Regions from separate parts of the Nonomuraea sp. CA-141351 genome, predicted to be linked through region 1. Evidence: riboswitches for the same ligand, from Rfam matches in the RefSeq annotation. Region 1 holds a riboswitch; each other region holds the start of a gene.
The links. A riboswitch is a leader RNA that binds a small molecule or an ion and turns the genes downstream of it on or off. The one in region 1 is predicted to bind S-adenosylmethionine.

Region 1 (4,268 bases):
GGAAAAGCAGAAGGCGCCCACTAGGGGCGCCTTCAACACTGTGATCTATGGCACTCAGCCGCCGGCGACTGCCGGGATGATAGAGATCTGAGTGCCCTCAGGTGCTGGAGTGTCGAGCCCGTCGACGAATCGGACATCCTCTTCCCCAACGTAAACGTTGACGAAACGCCGAATCTTGCCCGATTCATCCAGAATTCTCGCGCCGATCCCCGGGTAGTCGGAGTCGAGCTTGACGAGGACGTCACGAAGAGTCGCGCCCTCGCCACTGACTTCCGCGTTGCCCCCGGTGTACGTGCGCAGAATGGTGGGAATCCGCACAGTAACGCTCATGGTTAAACTCGCCTTTCCTGGTTGTCAGACAGCCGCGCGGAACGCGTCGAGGGAGGGCCGGATCACGGCCGTGGGCTTGGCGTCGTCGCTGATCGCGTCGAGCGTCTTGAGTCCGTCGCCCGTGTTGAGCACCACGGTCTCGGCCTCGGGATCGAGCCGCCCGCTCTCGGCCAGCTTCTTCAGCACGCCCACGGTGACCCCGCCCGCGGTCTCGGCGAAGACGCCCTCGGTCGAGGCCAGGAGCTTGATCGCGGCCACGATCTCGGCGTCGGTGACGTCCTCGACGGCACCCCCGGTGCGCCGGGCGATGTCCAGCACGTAAGGCCCGTCGGCCGGGTTGCCGATGGCCAGCGACTTGGCGATGGTGTCGGGCTTGACCGGCTGCACGACGTCATGCCCGGCCTTGTACGCGGTGGAGACCGGCGAGCATCCGGCCGCCTGGGCTCCGAAGATCTTGTACGCCGTGTCCTCGACCAGGCCCAGCTGGATCAGTTCCCGGAAGCCCTTGTCAATCTTGGTGAGCTGCGAGCCCGAGGCGATGGGGATGACGATCTGCTCCGGCAGCCGCCACCCGAGTTGCTCGGCGATCTCGTACGCGAGCGTCTTGGAGCCCTCGGCGTAGTACGGCCGCAGGTTGACGTTGACGAACCCCCACTTGTCGCCCAGCGGGTCGCCGATCAGCTCCGAGCAGAATCTGTTGACCTCGTCGTACGTGCCGTCGATGCCGATCAGCTTGCCGCCGAACACGCGGGCCATAGCGATCTTCGCCGTTTCGAGATTGGCCGGGATGAACACGCACGCCTCGAGCCCGGCCCGCGCCGCCGCGGCGGTGACCGCACCCGCGAGATTGCCGGTGGAGGAGCAGGAAAGCGTGTGGAAGCCGAAGTTACGCGCCGCCTCGACGGCGATCGCCACCACGCGGTCCTTGAATGAATGAGTGGGGTTGCCCGAGTCGTCCTTGACGTACAGGGACTTGAGACCGAGTGCGCGCCCGAGGTTTCCGGCCTTGACCAGTTTGGTCCATCCCGGGTTCATGTTGGGTTTACTGGCGACGTCGACAGGGACGGGGAGCAACGACCGGTAACGCCAGATGTTGGCGGGGCCCGACTCGATGTCCGCCCGGGTCACGGTGCCGAAGGAATAGGCCGCTTCGAGCGGCCCGAAACACTCCAGACACGCGAAGCTGGGACCGAGGGGGTAACGCGTACCGCACTCGCGGCAGGACAGACCGACAGCAGGACCAAAGTCAAGCGACATGAAGCGAGGCCTTCCCTCATCTTCGCCCGCGGCCACCTTGACCGCAGACCGGAATTGGCACCTTGTCCCGGTCGGCCTCGCCAGGTCGCGAGCCTCAAGCCGGGAGGGTTGCCGGGGCTTCGTAGGGCCGGTCCCTCCACCCCTCTGGATGAGCAATATTCAGTTGTTGAAATGGACTCTACCTGCCCAGGGGGCCGAAATGGCTACTCGTCTCAGAACTTGAGACGTGCCGTCTCAACGGTAGTCCTCACCCAGCACTCCCTGCACGTATTTGCGCGCCTGGTGAATGCGCGACTTGGCGGTGCCGAGCGGGATGCCGAGCTGCTCGGCCACCTCGCTGTAGTCGAGCTGGACGATGTCGCGCAGCACCAACGCCTGTGCCAGGTCGGGCTTGTCGGCCTCCAGCGCCTCCATGGCGTCGAGCAGGTCCAGCCGCGAGCCGGCGATCACGCTCACCCGCCGCACGTCGGGCTTCTGCACGGGCAGTTCGTCGGAGCTCTGCTCGGCCGCCCTGCGCTTGAGCGACCTGTACGTGGTGCGCGCGCAGTTGGCCGTCACGATGTGGAGCCAGGTGCTGAATCTCGCCCGGCCCTCGAACCGCCCGATGTTGCGCGCCACGGCCAGCAACGTGTCCTGCGAGGCCTCTTCGGCGTCCTGGTGGTAGGGCAGGATCCGGGCGCAGTGACGCATCACATCGGGCTCGATTCGCGCCAGAAGCTCGCCAAGTGCGCGATGATCTCCTGCAGCGGCGGAGCGGGCGAGTTCCTCGGTTAGCTCATCAAGCGCCATAGCTGGGATCCTATGGGCGAAGGGAGCGTAGATGAACAGCGTCCTGGTGGCCTCCAACAGAGGACCGGTCTCGTTCACCGTGTCCGACGACGGTGAGCTGACCATGAAGCGCGGTGGCGGCGGCCTGGTGTCAGGGCTGTCCGGGGTGGCCAGGAAAGAGGGCGTCCTGTGGGTGTGCGCGGCGCTGTCCGACGGCGACCGCAGCGCGGTTCGCCTGGCGCCCGGCGGCAGGATCGACCACGCCGGCTACGACACCGGCCCGCTGCGCATGCTCGACATCCCGCCCGCCATCTTCCACCGGGCCTACAACGCCGTGGCCAACTCGACCCTGTGGTTCGTCAACCACCTGCTCTACGACATCCCCAACGCGCCCAACTTCGGCACGAGGTTCGAACGCGAGTGGGAGTCCTACCGCGACTACAACGGCGCCTTCGCGCTGGCGCTGGCCGAGGAGGCCGGCCACGGCGCCCGCGTGATGGTGCAGGACTACCACCTGACGCTGACCCCCGCGATGCTCCGCGCCGAGCGGCCCGACCTGCGCATCGCCCACTTCAGCCACACCCCGTGGGCGCCGCCCGAATACTTCTCGCTGCTGCCCGACGAAGTGGCCGGAGAGGTCCTGGAGGGCATCCTGGGCGCCGATCACGCCGGGTTCCTCACCGACCGGTGGGCGCAGGCGTTCATGGACTGCTGTGAGGCGCTGCTGGGCGCGGAGGCCGACCGCGCCGGCCGCAGCGTCACCTACGAGGGCAGGACCACCCGCATCGGCGTCCACAGCCTGGGCGTGGACGGCGAGGCGCTGTGGGAGCGGGCCTGCGAGCCCGACGTCGAGTCGCACATGGCCGCGCTCAGGGAGCAGGTGGGCGACCGGCGGCTGATCGTCCGCATCGACCGCACCGAGCTGTCGAAGAACATCGTGCGCGGCCTGGTGGCCTACCGCGAGTTCCTCGACGCGCACCCCGAGTGGCACGGAAAGGTGGTGCATCTGGCCTTCGCGTACCCGAGCCGGCACGACCTGCCCGAATATCGCGAGTACACCGCGTCGGTGCAGCGCTGCGCCCAGGAGATCGAGGACGAGTACGCCACCGAGGACTGGGACCCGCTGATCCTCAACGTCAACGACGACTACCCGCGCTCTCTGGCCGCGTACCGGATGGCCGACGTGCTGCTGGTCAACCCCATCCGCGACGGGATGAACCTGGTCGCCAAGGAGGGCCCGGTCCTGTCGCCGCGCTGCGCGCTGGTGCTCTCACGCGAGGCGGGGGCGGCGGCCGAGCTGGGCCCGCACGCCCTCGTGGTCAACCCGTACGACATCAGCGGCACTGCCGCCGCGCTGCACCAGGCGCTCGTCATGCCGGAGGACGAGCGCCGGATGCGCCGCGACAAACTGCACGCGGCGGCCACCGCCCTGCCGCCGCAGAAGTGGCTCGCGGCCCAGCTCGACGCCCTCGCCGAGATCTAGGGTGGTCCTCAGCTCCAGTCGGCGTTCTTGAGCACGTCGGCCAGCCCCGGCGTGTCCCACTGGTCGACGACCAGGATCTTGCTCTTCGGCAGGTACCACTCGCGCTGCGTGAAACGGGCCAGCACCTTCGTGCCGGAGTAGCCGGCGCAGGTGGACCGCCACGCGTTGTAGGCGGCCTTGTGCCCCGCCCCGACCTGGCGCAGGCCCCTCGTGACCTCGGGACCGATCCTTTCGCCCCACTTCTTGTTGACCGGGCAGGGCTGTACGTCGCTCGCCGTGTAGAACGGGTCCTTGCCGGTGTAGGGGCCGAACCACTCCCGGCCGTGCTTGATGTACTTGGGGCCGAAGACGTAGAAGGCGTCGCACTCGGGCGTGCCCCATCCCTGCGGCTTGGCGCACTTGCCGGTCACGATCTGCACCGCGTCCGTGC
Region 2 (4,268 bases), 660 kb from region 1:
CCACCTCCGCCCCGCGCGGGATCCCCACGCCGTGCACCTCGATGTCCTCCAGCACCCAGCGCTCGAACATCTGCAGCGGCGTGTCCCAGCGCATCAGCTCCTCGACGGCCGTGGGCAGCAGCGAGCGGTCCTCGCGCAGCCGTGCGAGTTCGGAGGGGTTCCTGAACAGGGCCCACCAGCCGTTGCCCGTCACGTTCACGGTGGCCTCGTGGCTGGCGTTGAGCAGCAGCACGCACGTGCCGACCAGTTCGTCCTCGGTCAGCTCGTCGATCTGCGCCAGCGCGCTGATCAGGTCGTCACCCGGGGTCCGGCGGCGCTCCGCGGCGAGGGTCTTGAGGTAGCCGGCGAAGTCCGACGCCGCGCGTACGGCCGCGTGCTGGGCGTCGGGTGCCGGGTTGAGCTCGTACATGCCGCAGATGTCCGCCGACCAGGGGCGCAGCAGGTGGCGGTCCTGCTCGGGGATGCCGAGCATCTCGGCGATCACCGTCACCGGGAGCGGCTCGGCCACCTCGGCGATCAGGTCGCCGCCGCCCTTTTCCACGAACGCGTCCACCAGTCCCTCGGCGACGGCGCGCACGCGGGGCCGCAGGGACTCGACCATGCGCGGCGTGAACGCCTTGGATACCAGCCGGCGCAGCCTGGTGTGCACCGGCGGCTCCACGTCGAGCATGCCCGCCCTGATCACCCGCCAGAACGGCTCGTGGAACTCCGGCTCAGGCGGCTTGCCGAACTCCTCGTGGGTGGCCACGTGCAGGTAGGACCTGCCCAGGCGGCGGTCCCTGAGCAGGGCGTTCACGTCGGCGTGGCGCGAGATCAGCCACTGGTTCGTCGGCTCGAAGTAGCTGACGGGCGACTCGCGCCTCAGCTCGTCGTACACGCGGTACGGGTGGGCCACGAAATCCGGATCCCAAGGGTCAAAGCGCACTATTTCATAGTAGGAGCGGAACCATCCTGCTTCCGGTCGGCGCGCTTGCTGCGCATCCGGATGTTCAGCAGCTCGACGACGAGCGAGAACGCCATCGCGAAGTAGATGTAGCCCTTGGGGATGTGCTGGCCGAAGCCTTCGGCGATGAGCACCACGCCGATCAGCACCAGGAACGACAGCGCCAGCATCTTGATGCTGGGGTGCCGGTCCACGAACCTGCTGATCGGCCCCGAGGCGAACAGCATCACCAGCACCGCCACCACGACCGCCGCGATCATCACGCCGAGCTGGTCCACCATGCCGACGGCGGTGATGACGGAGTCGAGCGAGAACACGACGTCCAGCACCATGATCTGCAGGATCACCGAGGTGAAGGAGGTGACGGCCGCCTTCTTGCCGTCCCCGCCCGCGGGGGCGTCCATGCTGTGGCCGATCTCGGTGACGCTCTTGCCCAGCAGGAACAGGCCGCCGAGCAGCAGGATCAGGTCACGTCCCGATATGTCGTGGCCGAAGACGGCGAACAGCGGCTCAGTGAGCCGCACCACCCACGACAGGGCGAGCAGCAGGAGCAGGCGGCTGACCAGGGCCGCGCCCAGGCCCAGCACGCGGGCTCTGTCGCGCTGTTCAGGGGGTAGTTTCCCGGCCAGGATGGAGATGAAAATGATGTTGTCGATCCCCAGGACGATCTCCAGGGCGACAAGGGTGAAGAAGCCGATCCAGATCTGCGGGTCGGTCACCCAGTCCAACATCTGCGCACCTCCATGACACGTGAGCGGGGTTTCCGGTAGCAACGAGCCACACGGCGCAGAAGTTCGCCGACTTGCGATCGAAGGTGGGGTTTCGGTTATAGTTCCCGTCGTAGGTCATGAGTGCCAGCACTAAGCCCCGGCTTGCTGGCCGGCAACCCTCGCGTCCGCGGCGGGGTGCCCCGGGTGAAGACCTGGTCCGTCACGAGGTGTGGCGGGCAAGCGCGGGCTCCGTGGCTGCTTCCAGGGGTCCGAAGACCCTGAGGGAGATGTGCCGTGTCCACGCTGACGATCTTCAGCTCTGTCCCCGCCCAGGCCGTTGAGGCGGCTCCCGCCGTCACGAGCAGGCCGATTCCCGCCGTACTCGGGGCCGATCTCGAGGTGCCCGTCAAGGGCGGAAGGCTCGTCGGCTACGCCAACCTCGACTACGCCGCCAGCGCGCCCTGTCTCGAGCCGGTCAGCGCCGCCGTCACCGCCGCGCTCCCGGCCTACTCCAGCGTCCACCGGGGCGCGGGCTATGCCTCCCAGCTGACCACCGCCCGCTACGAGCAGGCCCGCCACACGGTCAGGGCGTTCGTCGGCGCCCGCCCGGACGACGCCGTGATCTTCACCCGCAACACCACCGACGCCACGAACCTCCTGGCCGGCTGCCTGCCCGCCGGCACGACCACCGTGGTCTTCGACACCGAGCACCACGCCTCGCTCCTCCCCTGGAAGAAGTCCGTACGACTGGCGCCGCCCGCCTTCCCCGGCGAGGCCGTCCGCGCCGCCGACGAGGCGCTGGCCGCGATCGACGGGCCCAAGCTGCTCGTGGTCACCGCCGCCTCGAACGTCACCGGCGAGCTCTGGCCCATCGCCGCCCTGGCCCACATCGCGCACCGGCACGGGGCCCGCATCCTGGTGGACGCCGCCCAGCTCGTACCGCACCGGCGGCTCAACCTGACCGCGCTCGATCTGGACTACGTGGCCTTCTCCGGGCACAAGCTGTACGCGCCGTTCGGCGCCGGGGTGCTGGTCGGGCGCCGGGACTGGCTCTCGGATGGTGAGCCGTACCTCAAGGGCGGTGGCGCGGTGCGTTCCGTCGGGGACGAGACCGAGTGGCACGACGACCCCGAGCCGCGGCACGAGGCGGGCACCCCCAACGTGCTGGGCGCCATCGCGCTGGCCGCGGCCTGCGACGCGCTCACGGCCACCGGCTGGACCGCGGTGGTGCGGGAGGAGGAGCGGCTGATCGCCCGGCTGCGCTCCGGGCTGGCCTCGATCGAGGGCGTGCGTGAGCTGTCACTCTGGGGCGGTGATCACCCGCGCGTCGGCATCGTGTCGTTCACGGTGGACGGCTACTCGGCCCGCGAGGTGGCCGAGGTGCTCTCCAGCGAGTACGGCATCGGGGTGCGCGACGGGAAGTTCTGCGCGCACCCGTTCGTCCGGCACCTGCTCAACGAGACCGATGGGGGCTGCGAGGACGGCACCGCCTCCGCGGTGCGCGCCTCGATCGGCATCGGCACCACGGAGGAGCACGTCGACCGGCTGATCGGGGCGCTGCGGGATCTCGTCACCCGCTGAGCCTCATTCCCTGTTCGGCGGCTTGCGGTGCGGCGGCGGCTCGTCGGAGACCAGGGCGTCGATGTCTCTCATGTCGTCGTCGTTGATCATGCCTGCCCGGCGCTCGCTGGGCTGCCTGGGCACGCGTGGCGCCTCCGCCGGTTCCTTGGACGCCATGGGCGTCGTGGGCCCGCCGGTCATGGTCGTGACGTTCGACGGCTCCGGAGGGCGCGCGCCCGGAGCGTACGCGGCGAGCTCCTCCTCGGCGGCCCGGCGCTCCCCGCGCCGGCGGAACATCGCGCCGAACAGGCCGTCGAGCCCGATCCGCCCACCGCCGAGCGCCAGGAACAGCAGGCCCAGCGCCCCGAGCGCGCCGGGCAGTTCCCAGCCACCGGTGATGGCGAGCACACCGTGGCCGGCGTGCATGAACGCGATCGCGCCCAGCATGTCGAGCAGCAACAGGAGCCCCACCAGCCGCACCAGCAGGCCGAGGATCAGGAAGAGGCCGCCGACGGTCTCCACGACGGTCGCGTACGCCGAGGTGAGCTCGGGCATCGGGATCCCGACCCCCCTGAATGCCTGCCCCACGGCTGGGAGACCGCTCGACCACTTCTGCAAACCGTGAGCCAGGAAGATGACGCCGATCGCCACTCGCGCGATCAGGGCCGCGACATCGAACACAGCTCTCTTCATGGTGTTTTCTCCCCCCATTCCCGGTCTTTCTCCCCATGTCCGGCTTAGGGATGCGTTTCCATACGATTCCTTGACCATCCCCCCGGCTGGATCACCCACCGGTGCGGTGGCAGCATGGCCATATGACGGAACGTGTGGTCGGAATCGGTGCGGGCGCGAAAGAGCTGGCCACCGAGGACATGATCCTCAACATCGGCCCGCAGCACCCGTCGACCCACGGGGTGCTCAGGCTCCGGCTGACGCTCGACGGCGAGCGCATCACCGCCGCCGAGCCGATCATCGGCTACATGCACAGAGGCGCGGAGAAGCTGTTCGAGGTCCGCGACTACCGTCAGATCATCATGCTGGCCAACAGGCATGAC
Region 3 (4,268 bases), 1.6 Mb from region 1:
GGTGGCCGCAGCGGCGACGGCGGTGGCCGAGGCGGGTGTCATCGCTCTGGCCGTGCTTCCCTTCCGGTGGGCCGGATCAGCGGCGTTCGTCCTCGCGGCGGGGCTGCTCGGCTGCCTCACGGTCGCGGTCACCATGGTCGTCCGGAGAGGCGCCGCCGTTCCCTGCCGGTGCTTCGGCGCCTCCCAGACGCCCTTGGGCGTGGAGCACGTGGTCCGCAACGTCATTCTGGTCGTGACAGCCCTGCTCGGGCTGGCGGGCTCCTTGGTGGACGGTTCCTTCGATCCGGGTTTCAGCGTCGTCGCCGGTGTCTTCGGCGCCGCTCTGGGACTGCTCATGGCCCGATGGGATGATCTCGTCTCACTGGTGCGGACGTCCTGAGGCGAGCCGGCTCCCGATGAGTTCAAGCAGCGCGGAGTGCGTCTCCCGGTCGGCCGCCACGACGAGTCCGCCCGCGCCGGTGTGCAGTGGCTGACCGTGGATGCCGGTGACCACGCATCCGGCGGCCTGGCACAACGCGATCCCGCTGGCGAAGTGCACGCTGTCCCGCAGATGGCCGTCGGTGACGTACGCGGCCCGGCGACCGGCGGCGACCCACGCCACCGCCAGGGTGGTGGAGACGACGCGCGGGCGGAAGCGCTCGGCGAATCCCGGGTCGGCGAGCAGCCGGACAGCCCGGAAGCTCGGTTCGTTCGGGAACGGCGGATCGAGGTTGACGTCCACCAGTCGCGAACCGGACGACGGCGTGAGCCGCTCGTCCACGCCGTCGCGGCGGACGTACGCGTGAGCGCCATCCGTCCAGAACACCTCGCCGGCGAACGGGTCGGCCGCGGCCGCCACCGTGATGTCGGAGCCCACGCGCAGGGCGACGTTCACCGCGACCAACATGTTCCGTACAGCGTAGTTCAGCGTGCCGCACAGGGGATCGACCAGCCACATGCGCTCCGCACCGTCCCCACCCGTGCGTCCGCCCTCCTCGCCTGTCACGGCGTCGTCCGGCCGAGCGGTGCGAATGACGTCGAGGATGGCCTTTTCCGCTTCGACGTCCGCATCTGTGGCGAAGTCCCCCGCGGATTTCTCGAAGCGCGTCAGCGCCGCACCGTACTTGGCGTGCACGACGGCGGCTCCTGCTTGCGCCGCCGTCAGAGCCAGTTCCTCGTCCGTGATCGACATGTGCGCAGGATAACGGCGCTGGAAGTCATGCTGTATTTGTCCAGAATCCTGTTGACGCCGTCCCGGTGGCGCGGGCATGATCCTGTTCACCAAGATTCATCCAGAGGATCCGAGGGACCTGGCCCTGTGACGGTCCGGCAACCTGCCTGCGGGAAAGGTGCCAATGCCAGGAGCGATGAGGAGGCCTGATGAGCCTGCGGCTCGATGTTCCCGTGCTCCGAGGATCACTTGTCCGGCTGGAGCCGCTCACGATGGCGCATGCGCCGGATCTGGCGCGGGCTGTTGAGGAGGATCGTTCGTCGTACGCGTTCACGTTGGTGCCCCGGGCCGCCGAGGTGGAGGCTTACCTGGAGGCTCAGCTCCGTCGCGAGGGTCTGACGCCCTTCGCGCAGGTTCGCGTACGGGACGGGGCGGCGGTGGGGTGCACGGCGTTCTGGGATCCCCGGACGTGGCCGGAGCGGGACGGTCTGCGGGCCGTCGAGATCGGGTGGACGTGGCTGGCGGCGTCCGCTCAGGGCACGGGGATCAACGCCGAGGCGAAGCTCCTGCTCTTCACGTACGCGTTCGAGACGTTCGGGGTGGCCCGCGTCGACCTCAAGACGGATGCGCGCAACCAGCGGTCACGGCGGGCCATCGAGGGGGTCGGCGCGCGGTTCGAGGGCGTGTTGCGCAACTGGTCGCCGTCGTGGGCGCCGGGTGAGGCGGGGAGGCTGCGGGACTCTGCCATGTTCTCCGTGGTCGCCGCGGAGTGGCCGGATGTCAAGGCGGGGCTGCGCGGCCGGCTCGGTGCCCAGCGGGTCTAGAGCGGGCCCGCTCCGTCCAGCAGGGATAGCCAGGTGCGGTCGGGGCACAGGCGGTTGATCTCCGACGGCCGCAGCCAGGCCGCGCTGGTGCTTTCCGAGCCCGCCGGTGGGTGGGTCGGCGGGCCCGGGTGGGGGAGACGCGCCCTGAACATCGCCATGTACGTCAGAGGCGGGTAACGGTAGTCGGCGGGGGCGGCGTCGAGGAGCTCGATGCGTTGCCAGGCGAAGAGGGACAGGGCGGAAGGAGTCAGGCGGAGGCCGGTTTCTTCATACAGCTCCCGGGCTGCGGCTTCGGTCGCCGTCTCGCCGGGTTCGAGGTGGCCGCCGGGGATGTCCCAGCCGCGGCCCTCCTTGTCCACGCAGGTCATGAGGGTTCTGCCGGTCTGGTCCGAGACGAAGGCGAACGCCGACGTGGTCTTGTCCAAGGGCGGGAGCGATTGGGAGAGGATCACGTCGAGCCGGTGGCGCACGGGTATCCAGGGGACCGTCAGATGAGTCACCCATCAAGGGTCTCAGACGCCCTGGCGCATGGCGCGGTTGCCCAGATAGAGGCCGACCGCGGCTATCGCGCACGCGGCAGCGGTCCCGTAGAGGATCGAGGGGTTCGTCAGGTTGCCGGCGAAGAGGGCTCTCTGCGCGTCGACAATGTACGTGACCGGGTTGACGTGCCCGAGCACCCGTAGCCAGGCCGGGGCCGTGTCCAGGGGGAGCAGCACCCCGGAGAGGAGCAGCAGCGGGAAGAGGATCGACTGGCTGACGATGTAGAACAGCGTGCCGCCGGGTGCCGACTTGATGGCCAGGACGAACGAGAACGCGCCCAGGCCGACGCCGAACACGACCAGCTGGGCCAGGCCCGCCAGGACACCGGCCAGGTGCAGGTCGAAGCCCAGGGGGAGAGCCAGGAGGATGATCAGGACGGCTTGCGCCAGGAGGACGATCATGGCCTTCATGGTGCGGCCCACCAGCATCGCCGTACGGTTCAGCGGAGTGACCAGCAGACGCTCCATTGATCCGCCGATCAGCTCGACCAGCAGCGTGTAACCGGCGCCCATGGGGCCGGTCAGGCACATCATGACCAGGATCCCCGGCACGAACCACTGCCACGACGACCCCACGGCCCCGTCGAGCTGCGACCCGAACAGGAACAGGAACAGCAGCGGCTGCCCCATCTCGAAGAGCAGGCTGACGGGCTCGCGCACGACCGGCTTGAACTCGCGGGAGAAAACGGTGGCGGTGTCACGCAGGAATGTCGTCATCGGTGAGGCTTCTCCCGGTAAGAGCGAGGAACACGTCATCGAGGGTCGGTCGGGCGGTCTCGGCGGTGGTGACCTTGATGCCGGAGCCGTCCAGGGTTCTGAGGTAGTCGGGGAGTGCGGCGGCCGCGTTGGGGACGCGAAGGCGCACGGTCGTCCCCTCGGCGGTGCCGCCGCCGACGCCGGCGGCCCTGCCCGCCTCCTCCTCCGTGCTGGTGGTGATCGTGATGTGGTCGCCGGCCAGGTCGTTCTTGAGCTGCTCGGCGGTGCCGTCCGCGATGATCCGGCCGTTGTCGATGATCACCACGCGTTCGGCCATGTTGTCGGCTTCCTCCAGGTAGTGGGTCGTCAGGAACAGCGTCGTCCCGTACGTCTCCCGCAGCCGGAGGATGTGCTGCCAGATGTCCGCGCGGCTCGTCGGATCGAGGCCGGTCGAGGGCTCGTCCAGGAAGAGCAGGCCAGGGCGGTGGATGAGGCCGAGCGCGATGTCCAGGCGACGGCGCTGGCCGCCCGAGAGCGTGCCGGGCCGCCGCCTGGCCAGCGGCCTGAGGTCGAGCAGGTCGAGCAGTTCGTCGGCGCGGGCGGCCGCCTGCCTGGCGGCGAGGCCGTAGCAGCGGCCCTGGGTGACGAGCTCCTCGCGGACGAGGAAGTTCTCTCCGGCGCTGTTGCGCTGGCCCACGTACCCGATGCGGGCGCGCACGCCCGCCGGGTCCCGCGCCACGTCGCGGCCCGCCACCGTGGCGGTGCCGGAGGTGAGCGGCAGGAGGGTGGTGAGCATGCGCAGCGTGGTGGACTTGCCCGCGCCGTTCGGGCCGAGGAAGGCGACGAGCTGACCCGCCTCCACGTCGAGGTCGATGCCGCGTACGGCTTCCACTCTCTCCTTCTTGACTTTGAACACTCGGGTCAGTCCCCGGGCATGGATCACGGTCGCCCTCCTCCGGGCATGGCAAAGAAACCCCTGGTCGGGGGCGCGATTGAGGATCGAACCAAGTTTGTGCGGCCCGAATCCGGTTTGGCAAACGCGAACGTGACTTTCATGAA

Region 2: it holds a riboswitch for S-adenosylmethionine, as region 1 does, so the genes downstream of both, ACQPWU_RS58755 (aminotransferase class V-fold PLP-dependent enzyme) here and thrC (threonine synthase) in region 1, are expected to answer to the same signal.
Region 3: it holds a riboswitch for S-adenosylmethionine, as region 1 does, so the genes downstream of both, ACQPWU_RS03660 (GNAT family N-acetyltransferase) here and thrC (threonine synthase) in region 1, are expected to answer to the same signal.

The regions. Positions count from the first base shown of each region.
Region 1 is NZ_CP191982.1:11,836,395-11,840,662, forward strand. Features, by position in the region: gene ACQPWU_RS55755 (MoaD/ThiS family protein) at 55-330, opposite strand; gene thrC (threonine synthase) at 355-1,587, opposite strand; SAM riboswitch class I at 1,601-1,742, opposite strand; gene ACQPWU_RS55765 (RNA polymerase sigma factor) at 1,822-2,376, opposite strand; gene ACQPWU_RS55770 (alpha,alpha-trehalose-phosphate synthase (UDP-forming)) at 2,408-3,838, shown strand; gene ACQPWU_RS55775 (hypothetical protein) at 3,847-4,268, opposite strand, start outside.
Region 2 is NZ_CP191982.1:12,495,362-12,499,629, forward strand. Features, by position in the region: gene ACQPWU_RS58745 (cytochrome P450) at 1-925, opposite strand, end outside; gene ACQPWU_RS58750 (TerC family protein) at 925-1,674, opposite strand; SAM riboswitch class IV at 1,787-1,902, shown strand; gene ACQPWU_RS58755 (aminotransferase class V-fold PLP-dependent enzyme) at 1,948-3,234, shown strand; gene ACQPWU_RS58760 (DoxX family protein) at 3,238-3,906, opposite strand; gene ACQPWU_RS58765 (NADH-quinone oxidoreductase subunit D) at 4,029-4,268, shown strand, end outside.
Region 3 is NZ_CP191982.1:720,445-724,712, forward strand. Features, by position in the region: gene ACQPWU_RS03650 (MauE/DoxX family redox-associated membrane protein) at 1-379, shown strand, start outside; gene ACQPWU_RS03655 (inositol monophosphatase family protein) at 359-1,171, opposite strand; SAM riboswitch class I at 1,265-1,353, shown strand; gene ACQPWU_RS03660 (GNAT family N-acetyltransferase) at 1,360-1,974, shown strand; gene ACQPWU_RS03665 (NUDIX hydrolase) at 1,971-2,474, opposite strand; gene ACQPWU_RS03670 (ABC transporter permease) at 2,487-3,230, opposite strand; gene ACQPWU_RS03675 (ATP-binding cassette domain-containing protein) at 3,211-4,152, opposite strand.